DNA from 2 places in the Peribacillus sp. NPDC097295 genome. Region 1 is predicted to be linked to the other one. Evidence: a T-box and tRNA genes for the amino acid it is inferred to sense, from the RefSeq annotation. Region 1 holds a T-box; the other holds one or more tRNA genes.
The links. The T-box of region 1 lies ahead of ACIQXN_RS00390 (valine--tRNA ligase). A T-box ahead of a tRNA ligase gene usually reads a tRNA of that ligase, here a tRNA-Val.

Region 1 (10,105 bases):
ACATTGGTCGTATCAAGCCTTCCTCCGAGTCCCGTTTCTAGTAAAACCAACTCCACCCCTTTTTTGCTGAAATAAGAGAACGCCATGGCTGTCAGAATCTCAAATTGAGTCGGCCCATTTCCTTCGCTATCCATCTCTTTAACAATTGGCCAAAGTTCCAGAAATTCAGAGACAAAGTCCTTATCGCTAATTTCCTCTCGATCTATCTTCAGCTGTTCATTCAGTCGAATTAAGTATGGTGATGTGAAAGAAGCAACCCGTACCCCTTCAGCCAACAGAATTTCTTTTATGAAATGTAACGTCGAGCCTTTGCCGTTGGAGCCTGCTATATGTATATACGTAAGCCCTTCATGCGGATTTCCTAATTTATCCAATAAGGTTTCCATTCGGGACAAACCAAAGTTCATACCTAGTTGGACCTGTCGATGTTCAAAAAATTGGTTGATTTCATTCATGTCCATTACCATGTTTCAAGAAGCCTCCTCTTTCTTTATACCGCTCATATGCGTTAAAATTATTTTATCAATATATTAACCATTTACCTAGATGAAAGGTAGTGAATTTCCATGAAATCTTCTTCACTTCACTGTTGGATTGTCGTCAACGGCTATTTGCAGCATGATAAGTTTTCGAGCTTGGCTTTATTCTTACAAGCATCCGCAGTAAGAAAAGGAATATCAGCCGATCTTATCCGTAATTCCAATTTGATTCCCGTTATTGAAAATGGCACACCCCTACTAAAAGGAACATTTGAAAAGCTGCCTGATTTTGTCCTGTTCATGGATAAAGATATTCATTTGGCACGCCACCTGGAACTGCTCGGCCTCCCTGTATATAACAGTAGCACGGCAATCGAGGTTTGCGATAGTAAGGCAAAAACACATCAAGCTTTAGCGAATCACGGTATCCCAATGCCAAAAACCTTGTTTCCTCCTTTTACTTATGAAGGAATCGAGAGAAAGAACCTCGATGCGTTCAAGAAAATCGGCAGCGAACTAGGATACCCTCTCGTTGTAAAAGAAGCATACGGCTCATTTGGGGAACAGGTGTATTTAATCCCTTCAGAGCATGAATTTCTGGAAATGGTGAACAAGCTTGGGCACAGGCCATTTATCATGCAGGAATTCATTGAGCATAGTAAAGGCCGCGATATCCGTGTGAACGTCGTCGGCAATCAAGTCATCGCTTCGATGCAACGTAAGTCCGAGCATGACTTCCGGGCAAATATGACAGCTGGTGGAGAAGCCTCATCGTATACTCCGACTAAGGAAGAAAGTGATCTTGCCATCCGATGCGCCGCCATTTTGGGTGTGGATTTTGCCGGCGTCGATTTATTGTTCGGGGAAGATGGACCGCTATTATGTGAAGTGAATTCGAACTCGCATTTACTCAATATTTATGAATGTACGGGCATTAACATCGCTGACAGCATGTTTGATTATGTGATGGATGACATGCGAAAAAGAAAGGAATCCTGATGGTTAAACGAACAGGCTGGCTGATTTATAACCGTGAAGATGCCGCAAAAAATAGTGGATACATAGATTGGATGCTTGATGAAGCAAAAGAACTTAACCTTGATTTGCATTTGTACTATCGCGAAGACATACAAATCGGCCATCAGTCGAATCAATTGTATGTCGAACATAAGCAGCAACCAATAAGATTGCCGGATTTTGCAATAGTCCGGACCATTGATCCATTCTTCACTAAACAATTGGAAAAGTTACACATTGCTTGCTTTAACTCTTCTATTATCTCAGAGCTTGCGAATGACAAAGCAAAAACGCATCAGTATTTGACTTCCATCGGCATTCCAATGGCCGATACCGTTTATTGCCATGGTCAACCTCGTGCGGTCGATATGGAATTTCCTTTCATCGCAAAAGACATTCATGGACGTGGCGGTAAACAGGTTTACTTAATCGAACAAGACAAGGATTTACATGCACTGCCTGACGCCAAATGGATTGTTCAAAAACCAGGTGTTTTTGGAAAGGATATCCGCGTATTTGTCATTGGTACGAGAATCGTTGCAGCTGTGCTTAGAGAGTCATCGTCTACCTTCAAGGCCAATTACACATTAGGCGGATCGGCTTCGTTATATGAGCTGTCAGCTTCTGAAAAGACCCTCGTTGAACGGGTTATTGCTTGCTTTGACTTTGGGATGGTCGGCATTGATTTCATTTTTGCCGAAGATGGCCACCTTCTGCTTAACGAAATCGAAGATGTAGTCGGAAGCCGGACGCTCAGTGCGCTCAGTGACTTGAATATTGTAAAAGAGTACCTACTGTTTATAAAAGAAAAACTCTCAATTTATTAACACAAAAAAGGATGAACCACCCTCTTACAGGGCCGGTTCATCCTTTTTTATTTTTTAAAGCTGTTTTAATTCGTTGATTCTATGAATGACAGAATCACGTTTCTCACTATAGTCTTTTTCTTTGGCACGTTCTTCTTCAATGACGCTTGCTGGCGCTTTTTTGACAAAGCCCTCATTGCCTAATTTTTTCTGTACACGTTCTACTTCTTTATTAAGTTTGTCGAGTTCCTTTTCAAGACGTTTCACTTCTTCATCGATATTGATCAGTCCTGTCAATGGAAGGATCAGTTCGACACCCGTCACAACAGCTGTCATGGCTTGTGCTGGTTCTTCGACCTCGATGCCGATAGTCAAATGTTCCGGATTACAGAAGCGCTCGATATAACTGCTGTTTTTCTCTAACGTTTCTAAAATGGATTCATCTTTTGCTTTTAAAATCAAGTTGATTTTTTTGCTTAACGGTGTGTTCACCTCAGAACGGATATTCCGAACGGAACGGATGATCTCAACAAGCAGCTTCATTTCCTCGGCTGCAGCTGTATCCGTTAACTCTTCGTTCACTACAGGCCATGCAGCAACCGTAATTGATTCGCCTTGGTGCGGCAGGTTTTGCCAAATTTCTTCCGTGACGAACGGCATGAATGGGTGAAGCAATCTCATCGTGTTATCTAGCACATATGCAAGAATCGAACGAGTCGTTTTCTTCGCCGCTTCGTCTTCTCCATATAGCGGAAGTTTAGCCATTTCAATATACCAGTCACAGAAATCATCCCAAATGAAGTTATAAAGCACGCGGCCCACTTCACCGAATTCATAACGGTCTGCAAGTCTTGTCACGTTTGATATCGTTTCATTCAATCGAGTCAAGATCCATTTGTCGGCAACCGATTTCTCGCCGCTTAAATCGATTTCATCATACGTCATGCCATTCATGTTCATTAGGGCAAAACGGGAGGCATTCCAGATCTTATTGGAGAAATTCCATACCGCTTCGACTTTTTCCGTGCTATAACGAAGATCTTGCCCTGGTGAACTTCCTGTTGAAAGGAAGTAACGTAGGGAATCGGCACCGTATTGGTCTATGACGTCCATTGGATCGACACCATTACCAAGCGATTTACTCATCTTTCGTCCCTGTTCGTCACGAACAAGTCCATGAATCAGAACGTCTTCGAATGGGCGCTCACCCGTGAATTCAAGCGCTTGGAAAATCATCCGGGATACCCAGAAGAAAATGATATCGTAGCCCGTTACAAGTGCTCCGGTTGGATAATAGCGTTTGAAATCGATGCTTTCCTTGTCCGGCCAGCCCATAGTCGAGAACGGCCATAGTGCGGAGCTGAACCATGTGTCTAGTACGTCTGTATCTTGTTCCCAGTTCTCTGCATCAGCAGGCGCTTCCTGTCCAACGTACACTTCGCCTGTTTCTTTATGATACCAAGCCGGGATACGGTGTCCCCACCAAAGCTGACGGGAAATACACCAGTCACGAATATTCTCCATCCAATGCAGATACGTTTTCTCAAAGCGGTCCGGAACGAAGTTAACCTTCTCATCCTCGGTTTTCTTTTGTAGGTCAACCGCTGCATCAGCAAGAGGCTGCATTTTAACGAACCATTGAGTAGAAAGATATGGTTCAACGACTGCTCCGCTACGCTCTGAATGGCCGACAGAGTGAAGGTGATCTTCAATTTTGAAGAGTACTCCCGCTTCTTGCAAGTCTTTGACGATTTGCTTACGGCATTCGAAACGATCCATTCCTTCATATTTACCGGCCTTCTCATTCATTGATCCATCTTCATGCATGACAAGGATTCGTTCTAAATTATGTCTGTTTCCGATTTCAAAGTCATTAGGATCATGGGCAGGTGTGATTTTAACTGCGCCCGAACCGAAGTCCATATCCACATAATCATCGCCAACGATCGGAATTTCACGCCCAGTGATTGGCAAACGAACCATTTTCCCGATTAAATGCTTGTAACGGTCATCTTTAGGGTGTACCGCAACTGCCGTATCACCAAGCATCGTTTCTGGACGGGTTGTCGCAATTTCAATTTCTCCCGATCCGTCAACTAGCGGATATTTCATATGGTAAAACGCACCTTGAATATCTTTATAAATCACTTCGATATCGGAAATTGCCGTTTTCGTGGATGGGTCCCAGTTGATGATATATTCGCCACGGTAAATCAATCCTTTTTTATAAAGGTTGACGAATACTTCGTTTACCGCTTTAGAAAGGCCAGCATCAAGCGTGAAGCGCTCACGGGTATAGTCCAGGCCAAGACCAAGTTTTGCCCATTGCTCACGAATATGACTTGCATATTCCTCTTTCCATCTCCATGTTTCTTCCACGAATTTTTCACGGCCCAAGTCATAGCGGCTAACGCCTTCAGCACGAAGCTTTTGTTCCACTTTCGCTTGTGTTGCGATACCCGCGTGATCCATACCAGGAAGCCAAAGCACATCATACCCTTGCATGCGTTTCATTCGCGTCAAGATATCTTGAAGTGTTGTATCCCAAGCATGGCCAAGATGTAGCTTACCTGTTACGTTCGGCGGAGGGATAACGATTGTGTAGGGTTCTTTTTTATCGTCACCTGTTGTTTCAAAAAACTTTCCATCAAGCCACCATTTATAGCGGCCTTTCTCTATTGCTTGTGGATCGTATTTAGTCGGCATTGAAATTTGGTTTTCTTCCATGTTGTTTTCCTCCTTTTGGGCATAAAAAAAACTTCCATCATCATAAAAGGACGAAGGAAGTTGTTCGCGGTGCCACCTTTTTTCCGAAAAAGATACACTCTTTCCCGGCTCTCAAATGGAATAACGGCTCTTCACCGGCCTTCGCTACTTACAGGGTTCACGAAGACTGCTCGCGGACGACTTCTGATGCTGCCTGCTTAGAAACCTCGCACCAATGGTTTCCTCTCTGATAAGGGCATTTCATCTTACTATTTCCGGTCTTTACATTCATTTATATTCATATGTAAATTCATTAAACGCATATAGTATATAGTACAAAAAAAAGGGGGCTCCAGTCAATCATCTTTTCGTTTACTTTCGTAAGTATGACCCCATTCGATGAGGGAGGCTCATAACGGTAGCATGATTTACTCTATTATATCAGCAGCGTATCATGGATGTTCAGGATTTCTCACATGTTCCGCAGCCCTCCCATACAATAAAAGAAGTCCTACAAAGGAAGGTGTAATCTTGAGAAGAAAATATTCACCTTATACTTTGCCACCTTGGATGAAAAAGTTCCGCGGTGTTTGTCAGCAGTTCATTGTCCCCTTTATCGTTTTCCAGGGAATTCGCACGTTAATATTTCCAACTTTCTTCGATATGCTTCTGTTGGTCGCTTTTATTTTTTTAGCCATGTCTTTATATTTAGAATGGATATAATTATTCCCCTACAGCAAAAAAATATACATGAATGGATGAATATCCAATCATGTATATTTAGCTTGGGGGAGATTGTTCCTCTTTGGCCGCTTCTGCTGCCGCCTTTTTCTGCTGTTCGACCTCTTCTACTTTCATCACCATATATTCAACATTCTTCAGGAGCCAGAATTGCCTTTGTAATTTCGTAACATTATCCAGTTCCGTCCTAAGACCTTTACCTTCGGAATAATTCTTCACGGCCTCCAATGCCGACCCTGGGAAGGCAAGATAACTTTGCATCAGCAACATTTCTTCTTCTTTCAACGGAAAAAAACGAAGGTAATTATAAAGCCAATCCACGCAATCATCACATTGGATTGGATAGGTCCTCGCCGTTTTGACGAGAAAGGGAAGTAAATCGAAATGGGGAGGCGCAGTATTCGAATTCTCAAAATTAATAAAGTAGCCATACCCCCGTTCATCATATACAAAATGCTTTAACGAAACCTTCCCATGGGTAAGCACAGTCCGCACTTTTTCACTTTCCTTGGTCTTTTCGAACCATGTTTCAAATTTCTTGATCGAGTAGTTCAATGCCTGGGTTATGTCCGTAAAAAAGGTACAGACGGACATTTCAAATGGTGACATATACCACTTCTTCTCACAGTTAACGATATACTCTTCCATGAATTCCTTCTGCGTATTCCACTCACTCAGCGTTCTTTCATAATGGGCTTCCCGTTCCTCTGTATCCACCTCTGTTTCTTTTACAGAAAGGGTATGCATCCTGGCAAGTTCCCTGAACATTTGCTTATGCTTTTCGTCACGTTCGCCGTTTTCCTCATTATTCAACCAAGGCATCAGGTAGTATAGGCGGCCATTATGAAGGACGGCATAGCGTTGATCCATCGTTTGGTATATAGGGACGATCCGGTTGTATCCCCGGTGATACAGCGTTTGGATGTTGCGGATAAAATCCATGCCGTTATGAGGGGTAATCGACTTCAAGGCAAAGGTACCACGGTCGCTGTACACTTTTTTCACCCTTCCGAAATCCTCAATATATTGAACGTAAAGGGCATACTCCTTTAATACATATTCCGAATCCTTATCTATAATATTATTCTGCTGTTGATTCTCGTTTTCCCTCACGAGACTCACTCACTTTCTCTAAACCAACCCTTTTGTGTATGCAAAATAAAACAGGAGCAGAGCCATTTGCTCTGCTTTCTGCTGGTTATTAGTTTTTATAGGCTATGGCCTTAGGAATGTAGATGACTTGCCCTTCGTTGACATTCTGGTTCGATTCTAGTTCATTGCTAAGAAGTAAGGATTGTACCGTGACACCATAACGCTGGGCCAAATCATCCAACGTTTCCCCTTGCTGAACGATACAAACCTTCATCCTGACCAATTCTTCTTCCTGCTTTCTCCCGAAAAGATCCATGATGGAATGTTGGTTACCGTAATTATCTTGCTTTTCCTTATCAGTCTGTTCTGTATTTTGTTTTTTTCTGCCTTTATAGTTACTCAAATCCTTAACCTGTTGTGCTGATTTTTCCCTTCGTTTGAATAAGTCGCTTAAAGACGAATGAGATTCCGAATCTTTTTCAAGACTTGAGGACTCATTTTCTTCTTTAAGGTCATCATCCTGCCTATTGACGATGACTTCCTGTTCTTGGTGAGGAGATCCCGGAATTTTAACAACCGGAACACTTTCCACATCGGTCAGATACACGGAACCTTCCTTTTCTTCTTCTATTTCAGCCACTTTTCTTTTTACATCCGTTTCAATATGCTTACCTTTTTTATCTTCTATCTCCGCCACTCTTCTTTTTACCTGCTGTTCTATGCTCTCCTTGTTCTCTACTTGTATCTCTGGCACCCGTCCATTTACCTGTCCTTCGACGTTTCCTTCTTTTTTGGCCTCTATCTCGGACACTCGCCTTTTTACTTGTTTCTCAATGCCTCCTCCTTTTTCTGCCTCAATCTCATTCACCCGTCTTTTTACCTGCTGTTCAATATTCTCTTCTTTTCCTTTCTCGAACCTTGATACTGGGCTTTTCCCCTTGGAATCATTAGCTTCATTCTTCTCTTCCTCAATTTCTATAACTCTTCTTTTCACTTGGGTCTCAATATCGTCTCGGCCATTGACCTGCGTTTCCCACTGCATCTCTTCTGGAAATGGTGATACAGGGATATCAAAAACGGGCGCATTATGTTGATTGCTTAGATAAATAGGTTCTTCCTCTTCATCCTCTTTTGCTTCAGCGACTCGTTTTGCTTCCGCGGAAAAAGGAGTATACAATCCTTCTTCCTCTTCATTTCGAAATACATGTTGAAAGTCTGGTACAGGTGGTTCAGCAGCTGCATATGGAATATATGATTCATTTTCTTCATCAGATTCTTCAACAAACTCGGTCTCCTCAGTCTCTTGCTCCATGTCCGTACGCTCTTCCACATAGGAATCGTTGTAAATACCGGTTATCAACAAATCTGCCTGCAATTTGAGACAGTTACGTTCCGGCAAGTCATAATCAAAACTTTGAATCGCAATGTCGATTTCCTCCAACGAGGAAATTCGATTATTCGGTATCGTTATATCAACCGGAAAACGGTGCGTGAATTCATTGAGCCCATTTGATTGCCTCTCAACCTTTTGAACGGCTTTTGGCAAAAAACTTTGGGGATATTCCTCATGTTCACCGTTTTGCGAATCTTTGTATTCACCACTTAAATCTAAAGAACCTCGGATAAACACATATTGATCGCTTTCTTGGATTGTCACATTTGGGTCAAGGGATATCGAATAAAGTTCAGCCACTTCCTGTCCTTTATGAAACCAAACGGATTCTTCCAAAGAAAATCGCAAATACGATTCATTTTCTTGCGACAAGACAACTCCTCCTTTCAGCTTCAGGAAAACGGTACCTATACCAATAACAATCTATGAAGAAAGGCCATTGATTATTCCATTAATCACTGGGAAGGAAGATCAAAGTCTTCTCCTATCAAACAAATAAAAAAGGCTTCCCCGTATTTTGAGGAAACCCTTAAGATTATTTTTTCAATTTAGCAAAAGCCTTTTCAGCGGCTGCGATGGTTTTTTCGATATCTTCATCGCTATGCGCAGTGGAAAGGAATAAACCTTCATATTGGGACGGCGGAAGATAAATACCTTGGTTCGCCATTTCCCTGTAGTACGAAGCGAAAAATTCCAAATCGGAAGTTTTGGCAGTATCGTAGTTCACTACATCTTCATTTGTGAAGAAAAGCCCGATCATGGAACCGGCGCGGTTGAATGTAATTGGAATGCCATAACGTTTCGCCGCTTCTCCAATACCTTTTTCGAGCATATCGCCTTTACGGGTAAACTCGTCATACGATTCAGGAGTCAACTGACTTAACGTTTCAAGCCCTGCAGTCATAGCAAGCGGATTTCCAGACAACGTTCCTGCTTGATAAATGTTGCCACTAGGAGCTATTTGCTCCATGATGGAACGTTTACCACCGAAAGCACCTACCGGCAAACCACCACCGATTACTTTTCCTAGGCAAGTTAAGTCCGGATGAACACCGAAGTACCCCTGGGCACAGTTATAACCGACCCGGAAGCCTGTCATGACTTCATCAAAGATCAATAAAGCCCCGTATTGGGTGGTCAAGTCACGCAGCCCTTCCAAGAAACCAGGTTGTGGAGCTACGACACCCATATTCCCTGCAACAGGTTCTACGATGATACATGCAATATCTTCACCAAACTGTTCAAACGCATATTGAGTGGCTGCAAGATCATTGTACGGAACCGTAATCGTATTCTTTGCAATTCCCTCTGGAACACCTGGGCTATCTGGTAAGCCTAACGTGGCAACACCAGATCCTGCTTTAATCAGCAGGGAATCGCCATGGCCATGGTAGGAGCCTTCAAACTTCAAGATTTTATCACGGCCGGTATAGCCCCTCGCTAACCTTAGCGCACTCATCGTAGCTTCCGTTCCGGAAGAGACCATCCGGATCATTTCGATTGAAGGGACACGTTCAATGACCAGCTTAGCTAGTTCATTTTCAATCTCAGTAGAAGTTCCAAAGCTTGTCCCGGATTCCGCTACCTTTTTTAAAGCCTCAACAACACGGTCATTCGTGTGGCCAAGAATTAGCGGGCCCCATGAAAGAACGTAGTCAATATATTCGTTGCCATCAATATCATACAGTTTTGAACCTTTTCCACGTTCCATGAAAATAGGATCCATATCCACTGATTTGAAGGCACGGACAGGGCTATTCACGCCACCTGGCATCAAGTTTTTTGCTTCGGCAAACGCTTTTTTCGAGTTTTCGTATGACCGCATGCTTCAGTCCCCTTTTCTTAACTATATTATTATTTTTCCATTAATT
Region 2 (10,105 bases), on a different contig from region 1:
AAGTAAGTTATGCAATTCCCGATTGGGTACGATGAAGTTTTCCCGATTCCCATCTGTTGTTGGAACGTCGGTCTCTTCTGTTCCAATCACATGATAAAGTTCAAGTAGATGAGGTTCCTCGAAATTACGGACGGCATCCATCACAACTTCATTGGCAAGCGGTGACTGCATGATGCATTTGCCGAATGTATGAGGATATTTAAGTGCGGTCAGTAAAGAAACTGTACCGCCAAGAGAATCCCCTATCAATGCCCGGCCATGCCCCATTTGATAGGTTGGGAATTCCTCATCTAAAAACGGAACAAGTTCATGGGCTAGGAAACGTATGTAGGCGTCGTGTTGTTCTCCATCAGGATGATACTTCCTTCTGCGGTCAAACCGATCTTTATAAGGAATACCGATGATTATAACATTCTCAATTTCATCGTTTCCTAATAGTTCATCCGTCACACGACCAATTCTGCCCATTTGGAAGTAATCGCGACCATCTTGAGCAATGACGAGCGTATATTTATAAAGTGGTGAAAAATTAGCCGGTAAATACACAAGTAGCTCTAATTCCTCAGATAATGCTTCACTTCTAAACATATATTCTTTTATCGTGCCTTTGCGTAAACTCATTTCCCGCACCTCTATGGATTTATATTGAATATTAACCTTACTTAGTTATTTTAGCATAGCCTAGATTCTTTTTCTCCTATGAAGGATAGGGAAAAGTGAATTTTTGTTTTATTTTCTAAATATTTAAAATATAAAATGTTATAATGAAAAGATATAAAAAAATAAATGGGGAGGCAGATAAAATGGCAGATGTACGCGTCCATAGCAGAGAAGTTACAAGAGCGGCTAAGCAAACATTAATAGACCGGGGTGTCAGTGTCGAAGCTATTGCGGAGATTGTCTATGAATTGCAATTCCCATACAAAGCTGACTTGAAACGGGAGGAATGCATTAAAAGCGTCGAGCGGGTGCTTCTAAAAAGAGAAATTCAGCATGCTATATTAGTCGGTGTTGAACTTGATAAACTCGCAGAACAAAAGAAGCTCTCGGAACCGTTACAATCCATTGTTGAATCTGATGAAGGGCTGTTTGGTGTGGATGAAACGATAGCGTTTGGTGCGGTACTCGGATACGGTAGCATTGCCGTCACAACCTTTGGGCATTTGGATAAAAATAAAATCGGTGTCATTCATGAGTTAGATAAGAAGCAAGAGGGAGTGGTGCATACATTTCTGGATGATATCGTTGCAAGCATAGCCGCAAGTGCCGCATCAAGATTGGCTCACCGTCTAAGAGATGACGAAGAGTCTTTAACGGAGCAGGAGAAGGATATTCAGGAAGAAGAGGAGTTAATCGGATAAACTCGGGACCTAAAGCGATATGTTAGGGGGTTAAAGGCTCATCCTGACCTCCCATATCTGGACTTAATAAGGCGGGCAGAAAGAATATTATCCATTTTAAATGTTCGTTTTGTTCGCCGCAGTAAACAAAAGGCACGAATATAACCTGGATATAATTCAAGTACTTCAATTCTTCGCTGCGTGATCTTTCCGCTTTCTGAAAGGTAAATGATTTCCATAGGAATCTCTTCGTCCATATGCTTACGAATGATATAGTTCATTCCGTTAACCTCCATTTCCATTATTTCTTGTTTATATTATACGCGAACGTTCGTTCGGTATGCAATAAAAAAACGAACGTTTGTTCTTTTTATATTTATTGCTTTTTTAAATGGTACACGGAAAACTTTTTCAAAATAATTCGTTGACTTTTGTTGAAAAAAACTTATAATAAATTATGTACTTAAGTAATAGAGCAAGCCCATTTTACATACGACTTGTTAGCTCAGTGGGAGAGCACTTCCTTGACAGGGAAGGGGTCGTGGGTTCGAATCCCTCACAGGTCATCAGAACGGTGGAAGCATTGTAGAGACAATGTTTTTGCCGTTTTTTTGTTATTAGCAGGTCAAAACTAAAACTTAATCATTGTTTTCCCTACATTCCAAGAATATAATGAAACATCTAACATATTAGTTTTACAAAGGGGAACTGCATCATTCGGTCCTCTTTTTCTAAAATATTTAAATGGGAGTTTATATAAATGAGTACACAAACGTTTTCAGACCTTCAGAAGATTGTTCATCCAAGTAATGTGAAAATGAATGAACCGCTACATAACTATACGTTTACTAAAACAGGCGGTAAAGCGGATTATTTCGTCACACCTAAAAGCTATCAAGAGGTCCAAGCTATTTATACGTATGCGGAGAACCATCATATACCGTTAACAATCGTAGGTAATGGGTCGAATATGATTATTAAAGATGGGGGCATCCGGGGAATTGTAATGACCCTTATTCAGCTAGATAGTATGCATACCAACGGTGAGGAACTGACCGTTCAAAGTGGAGCAGCTATTATTCAAGCTTCACGATATGCTTTAGAGAATCATCTTACAGGTTTGGAATTTGCTTGTGGGATACCTGGTTCGGTTGGAGGAGCCCTCTATATGAATGCAGGAGCATACGGTGGAGAAATATCCGATGTCCTCAAAGATGCTCTTGTTATTACGCATACGGGAGAATTAAAGACCTTACATAAGGATGAGCTAGAATTGGGTTATCGATCTAGCCGCTTCTCAAAAGAAAAATTACTGGTCCTCGAAGCTACTTTCTTATTACAGAAAGGCGAATATGAAGACATCAAAAGTAAAATGGATGAGCTAACTTTCCAGAGGGAATCTAAACAACCACTTGAGTTCCCGTCTTGCGGAAGTGTCTTCAAACGGCCGCCTGGTCATTTTGCAGGTAAATTAATTCAGGATAGCGGGTTACAAGGTAAGCAAATCGGAGGTGCCCAGGTTTCAACTAAACACGCTGGATTTATTGTGAATGTAGGATCCGCTACAGCCACCGATTATTTGGAACTCATTCAATACGTTCAAAAAACCGTTAAATCTAAATTTGATGTAGAACTTGAAACCGAAGTTAAAATAATTGGAGAAGATTAAGCCTTTAAAAAGACTTTCGCTTATGTAAAAGCGGAAGTCTTTTTTTTTGTAGGAAGAGTCCTTAGAAAATTATGGTATAATTGTCCGAGCTGTAGATATAAATTTTTAGTTGAGAAGCCTCCAGGAATCTATTTTTGGAAGACGAGGATTTCAATATGGATGACTCATTCAAATAGATATATATATTAGGGAAGTGATTTAATGGCAAGTGTCTTTTGGGAAGAAGAGGATGACTATTTTAAGTTAGAGCCGTTAACAGATGAAATGGTAGAAAAAGCTGAACAAGATTTAAAAGTAAAATTACCGCCTTCCTATATAGATATCCTCAAAGAACAGAATGGAGGATTTACTAACTTTAACTCGTATCCTATAGATTTTCCAACCTCGTGGGCAGAAAATCATATTCGCGTAGATCATATTTTTGGGATAGGTGAAAAAAACAGCATATTAGATAGTGAATATCTCATTAAAGAATGGGAAATGCCCGAAGGACTGATTTTGTTTAATGGAGATGGACATACTTGGGTTGCCTTTGATTATCGAAATGTTGATTCTAACCCTTCCATTGTGTATGTAGATAACGAAGACGAAACGATTATAAAAATTTCGAATACGTTTGATGAATTTTTAGAACGATTGTATATGGAAGAATTTGAACCCCCTGAAGAAGATGATGATGACTTTCTAATGAAACATTATGGTAAGGATGATTTTGAGATCCTTTTACAACAAGATGATGTAGAAGAACTATTCTATGCTATCATTTATGTTTCGCAATTTGAACGGGATGTTGAATGGGTGAGTAAGCAATTTTTAAAGTTAAGCAATCATCCTGATGACCATATAAGAAATGGCATTGCTAATAATGTATGGAACACTTTAAGTTATCAATTAGATGATGAAACCATCCAGACTTTTATAGAGATTTTCAAGAATGATTCCGATAGCGATGTACGAATGTATGCAGAGATGATTATCGAAAAGATGAATTATTCGTATGAAGAATTAAAAGAGGATTTACAAAAGGACAAACGAGTTAGCTTTGCTTATCAAGATGAGATTTATCATATCAATCAGCATTCTAATTTGTGGCATATTTCCGTGTTCGGTGGAGAAACCGATGTGGATCTACAATCTTTTGGAACAAGAGAAGAATTATTGAATCAAGCCACTTTAGGTGGGCAGCCATTAGAGCAGGTGTGGAACAAAGTAAAAATATTGTAAAAAACTTATAGCACTTTGCTTTGAAGCTATAGGCAGGATAGTTGAATAAGGACATAAATTAATTGTAGCAGATCAGCTGAGCCCACATATTTGCTAACATATTGATTTTGACTATATTCGTTTTAAAGAGTTTTGTTGATATCTATACCGTATAAAGTTGATAGGGAAGGGATTGCTGCTTCGAACCCCTTACATGTCATCAAAATGGTGAAGCATTGTTGAGACAATGCTTCACCATTTTTTTGTCTAAAATTAAAAGACTACCTTGATTTTTTCAGTTTCAATTTTACTTGTGACCATCCTCTGACAAAGAAATCAAAATAAAAATAATAAAGGAAAAGCCTATGGGTAACAGAATGGTTAAGAATTTAATACTCTGATATTAGAAAGAAAAATAAATCAAACAAGAAGGATGGGATCCTCATGGTTGATAAAAATAATCGAAATGACAAGAGGGAAAAATGGAAAAAGCAAATTATGAATAATCTGAGGAAGGAAAGTGTCAAAAATATCATAGCAAGAACAGGAGACCTAGCAAGGTCAGATGCTAACGTCAATAATACTTACACTGTACACATCAAGGATGGAAAGATGGTGAAGCAACCTACAAACGGGAAGTGTGTGGTCATTAATGGGAAAGTCCAGGGTTAGCTGAAAGGGTATAGAGTAGGCTTGTAATCAGAAAGAAAATTGAACAATAAAAAGATAGCGTTTTTCTAAAAAAGGCTCGGTTCCTATTTTTTATGGGACCGAGTTTTTTTATTAACTCATAGATAGAAGTTTATCCGGAGATAAAAGTGTACGAGACAGTAGAAAAGGGAAGGATTCCATTATAGGTAACAAATGAACTAATAAAGGAGGAGAGGGAATTATGCGCTTAAAGGGAACGAAAATCATTAGCCTTGTGCATCATGATTTCGAGGATTTGGAGCTTTGGTACCCCATTTTACGTTTAAGGGAAGAAGGAGCTATTGTCCATCTTGCCGGTGAAAAGGCAAATGAAACGTATATTGGAAAATATGGTGTGCCAGCCGATTCGGATTTTGATTATGGCAGCGTTAAAGCTGATGACTATGATGCGATCCTTGTTCCCGGAGGGTGGGCACCTGATAAGATCCGCCGGTTCCCTGAGGTGATTTCGCTGATACAAAGGATGGAAGAAAGCAAGAAGCCAATCGGCCAAATTTGTCATGCAGGTTGGGTCTTGATTTCAGCAGGTATTTTGAAAGGTAAGAATGTGACCAGTACACCTGGCATTAAAGATGATATGGAGAATGCTGGAGCGCATTGGGTGGATGAGCCTGTTGTGGTGGACGGCAACCTGGTATCGAGCAGACGTCCGCCCGATCTTCCCGATTATTTAAGGGAATTGATTCGCGTGATTGAACAGAAATGAAACAAAAAAGGAGATTTTTCCTAGCGGGAAAATCACCTTTTTTGTTTCATGTAACCTATTGATTTTTTTGGTTCAAGTTGGTTTTCAGGAATTTTTCGATCACATGAGCAGAAACCCCTAATGAAGGGGAATAGGAAGATAAATCGGAAAAGCTGATATGCAATTCTTCTTGATTGAACTTGAGGGCGTGATTTTCGACAATCTCGACGATAGGTTCCCTCAACCATTCCTTGGCCATGGCCAAGCGATTTCCGATGATAATCTGCTGTGGATTAAACGTATTGGAAATATTACTGATGCCAATTCCGAGGTAATGCCCGATTTCTTTGAAAAGTTTACTAATTTCCTCACTATGACTGGCCTGTTCAGTCAGTGATTCGAGCGTGATTCCTTCTGGATGGATAAGTTCAGATGCCAGGTCAATCAATGCTTTTTCGGATGCGTATAATTCCCAGCAACCCTTGCTTCCGCATGTGCATGGCTTTCCATGAACATCAATAATCATGTGGCCCATTTCTCCTGAAAACCCATTCGCTCCACGGTACAGTTCGTTTTTCAGAATAATGCCGACCCCGATGCCCATACCTGCGCTTACATATACGAGATGATCGTGGTCTTTGCCGGCCCCGAATTTCTTTTCTCCATAGGCCCCGGCATTTGCCTCATTTTCTACTATCACAGGGAGACCAAACTCTTCTTCCATTTCTTTTTTTAGGTCAACATTCTTCCAACCTAAGTTCGGGGCAAGCAGAATTTCCCCTTCGTTATCAACAATCCCAGGAATGCCAATTCCGATTCCAACCACTCCGTAATGGCTTTCGGGGGCAGTTTTTATGAAAGAATGAATCATTTCTTTCATGCGCTCAAACGTTTCTTGGTAGTTTGCGTTATTCGTATTTCTACTGATTTCACTTACGATGTCGCCATTGAGATCAGTAAGGATCCCTAATATATAATTTACTCCAAGATCTATCCCAATTGAGTAACCGGCTTTTTCTTGAAACAATAATAGTACTGGGCGCCTTCCACCGCTGGATTCTCCGGGACCTGATTCAAAGGCAAGATTAGCTTCCAACAGTTCATTGACGAGAGAAGATACAGTTCCCTTCGTGAGTCCGAGATGCTGCGAAATGTCTGCCCGAGATATCGGTGCACGTTCCAGGATGGTTTCTAAAATGGCCTGCTTGTTATTCACTTTCATCAGTTGCTGGTTCCAGGTCATCTTTCTACCTCCTTTTAATAACAATGGATTTTAGGTAAGTTTTATTATAACAAAAAAAATCAAAAAAACTTAGTATATTCATTAGACAAACTAAGTTATTGCTGTTATTATTTTCATGAGCAATGAAAGCGATTCCAAATTCATTTTATCTGAGGAGGAAATACTAATATGAGTTATTTCGAAACTATCAACCAAGTAAAATACGAAGGTTCAGAATCTTCGAATCCTTTATCCTTTAAATATTATAACCCGAAAGAAATGATTAACGGAAAGACCATGGAAGAGTTTTTGCGCTTCGCCGTTTCTTACTGGCATACATTCACCGCAGATGGCACAGATCCATTTGGACAACCAACAATGCTTCGTCCATATAATAAATTTACGGGAATGGACCTTGCCAAAGCACGTGTGGAAGCATCCTTCGAATTTTATGAAAAAATGAATGTTCCATTCTTTTGCTTCCATGATGTCGATGTCGCTCCTGAAGGGGACACATTGAGAGAGACAAATAAGAACATGGATGAAATTGTGGCCATGATCAAGGAATACTTGAAGACTAGCAAGACAAAATTACTTTGGAATACGGCGAATATGTTCTCTAATCCCCGTTGGGTTCATGGTGCAGCCACTTCACCGAATGCGGATGTATTTGCCTATGCGGCAGCGAAAGTGAAAAAGGGATTGGAAGTAGGGAAGGAATTAGGTGCGGAAAACTATGTATTCTGGGGCGGACGTGAAGGCTACGATACCCTTCTTAATACGAATATGAAGTTAGAATTGGATAATTTGGCCCGATTCTTCCATATGGCCCTTGATTACTCTAAAGAGATTGGTTTTGATGCGCAGTTCTTGATCGAACCAAAACCAAAGGAACCGACGAAGCACCAATATGACTTTGATGTCGCGACGGGTCTTGCCTTTTTACAGACGTATGGCTTAAAAGATCATTTCAAATTCAATATCGAGGCGAACCATGCCATTTTGGCAGGACATACATTCGAACATGAATTGCATGTTGCCCGTACTCATGGCATGCTTGGTTCCGTCGATGCGAACCAAGGGGACTCACTACTTGGGTGGGATACCGATGAATTCCCGACTGACCTCTACGCAACGACGTTGGCAATGTATGAAATCCTGAAAAATGATGGTCTTGGAACGGGCGGGCTAAACTTTGACGCGAAAGTAAGACGTGGTTCCTTCGAGTATGAAGATTTATTCCACGCCCATATTGCAGGGATGGATAGCTTTGCGATTGGTACTAAGGTCGCTAAAAAGTTACTCGAAGACAAAGTGTTGGAAGACTTCATTGCGGACCGTTACAGCAGCTATACAGCTGGAATCGGCTTGAAGATCGTTGAAGGGAAAACTGATTTCCGTAAGTTGGAAGACTATGCACTTGGTCTTGGTGAAATCCAAAATAAATCGGGCAGACAAGAATACTTAAAAGGCATTTTGAACAAATACATCCTTAAGGCAATTGCAGAATAAAAGATGAATGGGAAGGGAGGAACTAGCATACGATTTAGATTCCTTCATGGTCATATATTCTAATTCAACTAGAGGGGGAGTATGGAGAAGGAGTATATGGTGGAAAGAAAAGAAACAGCTGGGTACCTTGGCGCTTTTCTTTTGCGGGCTTATTCTGACTCTATAAAACTATGAAAAAAAATCGTAACTCACTTTATATTTTTTCACTTACACTAGTAGCGGCACTTGGTGGATTGCTATTTGGATATGATACGGCTGTAATATCAGGGGCGGAAAAGTCCCTGGAAGCCTACTTCATTACGAGTTTAGGCATGGGGTCTTTAGCTCACGGGGCGACGACTTCAAGCGCATTGATTGGGTGCATTATCGGAGGGTTGCTGTCCGGGATGATCTCGTCTAAACTCGGGCGTAAGAATTCATTGATCCTTGCTTCTCTGTTATTCTTTTTTTCTGCTTTAGGGTCCGCTTATCCGGAGTTTTTATTTTTTACAAAAGGCGAACCGACGTTAGGGTTATTACTCACGTTTAACGTATACCGGATTATAGGCGGCATCGGAGTGGGTCTGGCTTCAGCAATCGTCCCTATGTATATAGGGGAGATTGCTCCAGCAGATATCCGGGGTAAATTGGTATCGTTTAATCAATTTGCGATTATTCTAGGGATGTTGGTCGTTTACTTCGTTAACTGGGCCATCGCAAATGGCCAGTCAGTGGAATGGATTAACGATATTGGTTGGAGATATATGTTCGCTTCAGAAGCGATTCCGGCTCTATTGTTTGGTCTGCTCCTGCTGTTTGTTCCAGAAACGCCACGATATTTAGCGTTGAAACATCAAAATGATAAAGCGCTGGCGATTCTAACGAAGATTAATGGGGCTGCTGAGGCCAAATCCATCTTTAATGAAATTAAACAAACGGTGAATGTATCCAGTGGGAGATTATTATCTTACGGTAAACTAGTAATCGTCATTGGGATCCTTCTATCCGTATTCCAACAATTTGTCGGGATTAACGTTGCATTGTATTATGCACCGCGCATTTTTGAAAGCATGGGGGCAGGTAAAGATGCGTCGATGATGCAAACCATCATCATGGGAATTGTAAACGTTATCTTTACTGTGATTGCTATCATGACCGTGGATAAATGGGGACGAAAACCATTACTCGTAGTCGGTTCCATAGGAATGGCGATAGGCATGTTCGGGGTAGCGGGAATGGCGTACGCCAATGTGATTGGAATTAGCACGTTAGTATTCATCATTATATATACGGCTTCATTCATGATGTCGTGGGGACCTATTTGCTGGGTATTGATTTCAGAAATATTCCCGAACAAAATTCGAGGACAGGCGGTTGCCATTGCTGTTGCAGCCCAATGGATCGCTAATTATTTAATATCAGCCACATATCCTATGATGATGGAGTACAGTGGTGCTTTAACATATGGATTCTATGGTTTAATGAGTGTCCTTTCGGCAATTTTTGTATGGAAATTCATACCGGAAACGAAAGGAAAGACGTTGGAAGACATGGAAAATGTCTGGATGAAATCTGCTTGATTAATAGAAGGAAATATTTGATTTGTGTGCTGGGTCCGTATAGGATTTCCAGCACATTTTTCTAAAATGGATGAAGGATGGTGGAGCATGAAATATGTCATCGGTGTGGATTTGGGGACGAGTGCGGTCAAGGTTCTTTTGATGAACAAGCAAGGAGAGGTATGTAAAGAGATTTCGAAGTCTTACCCTCTTATCCAGTTACGA

Region 2: it has a tRNA-Val gene. The T-box ahead of ACIQXN_RS00390 (valine--tRNA ligase) is inferred to sense a tRNA for this amino acid. The anticodon was not compared.

What each region holds. Positions count from the first base shown of each region.
Region 1 covers NZ_JBIWCW010000001.1:77,014-87,118, forward strand. The annotation lists gene ACIQXN_RS00375 (bifunctional folylpolyglutamate synthase/dihydrofolate synthase) at 1-467, opposite strand, end outside; gene ACIQXN_RS00380 (ATP-grasp domain-containing protein) at 567-1,478, shown strand; gene ACIQXN_RS00385 (ATP-grasp domain-containing protein) at 1,478-2,323, shown strand; gene ACIQXN_RS00390 (valine--tRNA ligase) at 2,378-5,029, opposite strand; T-box leader at 5,073-5,300, opposite strand; gene ACIQXN_RS00395 (hypothetical protein) at 5,579-5,731, shown strand; gene ysxE (spore coat protein YsxE) at 5,789-6,862, opposite strand; gene spoVID (stage VI sporulation protein D) at 6,951-8,606, opposite strand; gene hemL (glutamate-1-semialdehyde 2,1-aminomutase) at 8,770-10,059, opposite strand; gene hemB (porphobilinogen synthase) at 10,100-10,105, opposite strand, start outside.
Region 2 covers NZ_JBIWCW010000003.1:377,788-387,892, forward strand. The annotation lists gene ACIQXN_RS08210 (alpha/beta hydrolase) at 1-621, opposite strand, end outside; gene ACIQXN_RS08215 (phosphatidylglycerophosphatase A family protein) at 804-1,361, shown strand; gene ACIQXN_RS08220 (hypothetical protein) at 1,400-1,621, opposite strand; tRNA gene ACIQXN_RS08225 (tRNA-Val) at 1,835-1,906, shown strand; gene murB (UDP-N-acetylmuramate dehydrogenase) at 2,101-3,009, shown strand; gene ACIQXN_RS08235 (SMI1/KNR4 family protein) at 3,211-4,233, shown strand; gene ACIQXN_RS08240 (hypothetical protein) at 4,657-4,884, shown strand; gene ACIQXN_RS08245 (type 1 glutamine amidotransferase domain-containing protein) at 5,105-5,629, shown strand; gene ACIQXN_RS08250 (ROK family transcriptional regulator) at 5,685-6,851, opposite strand; gene xylA (xylose isomerase) at 7,020-8,342, shown strand; gene xylE (D-xylose transporter XylE) at 8,513-9,901, shown strand; gene xylB (xylulokinase) at 9,989-10,105, shown strand, end outside.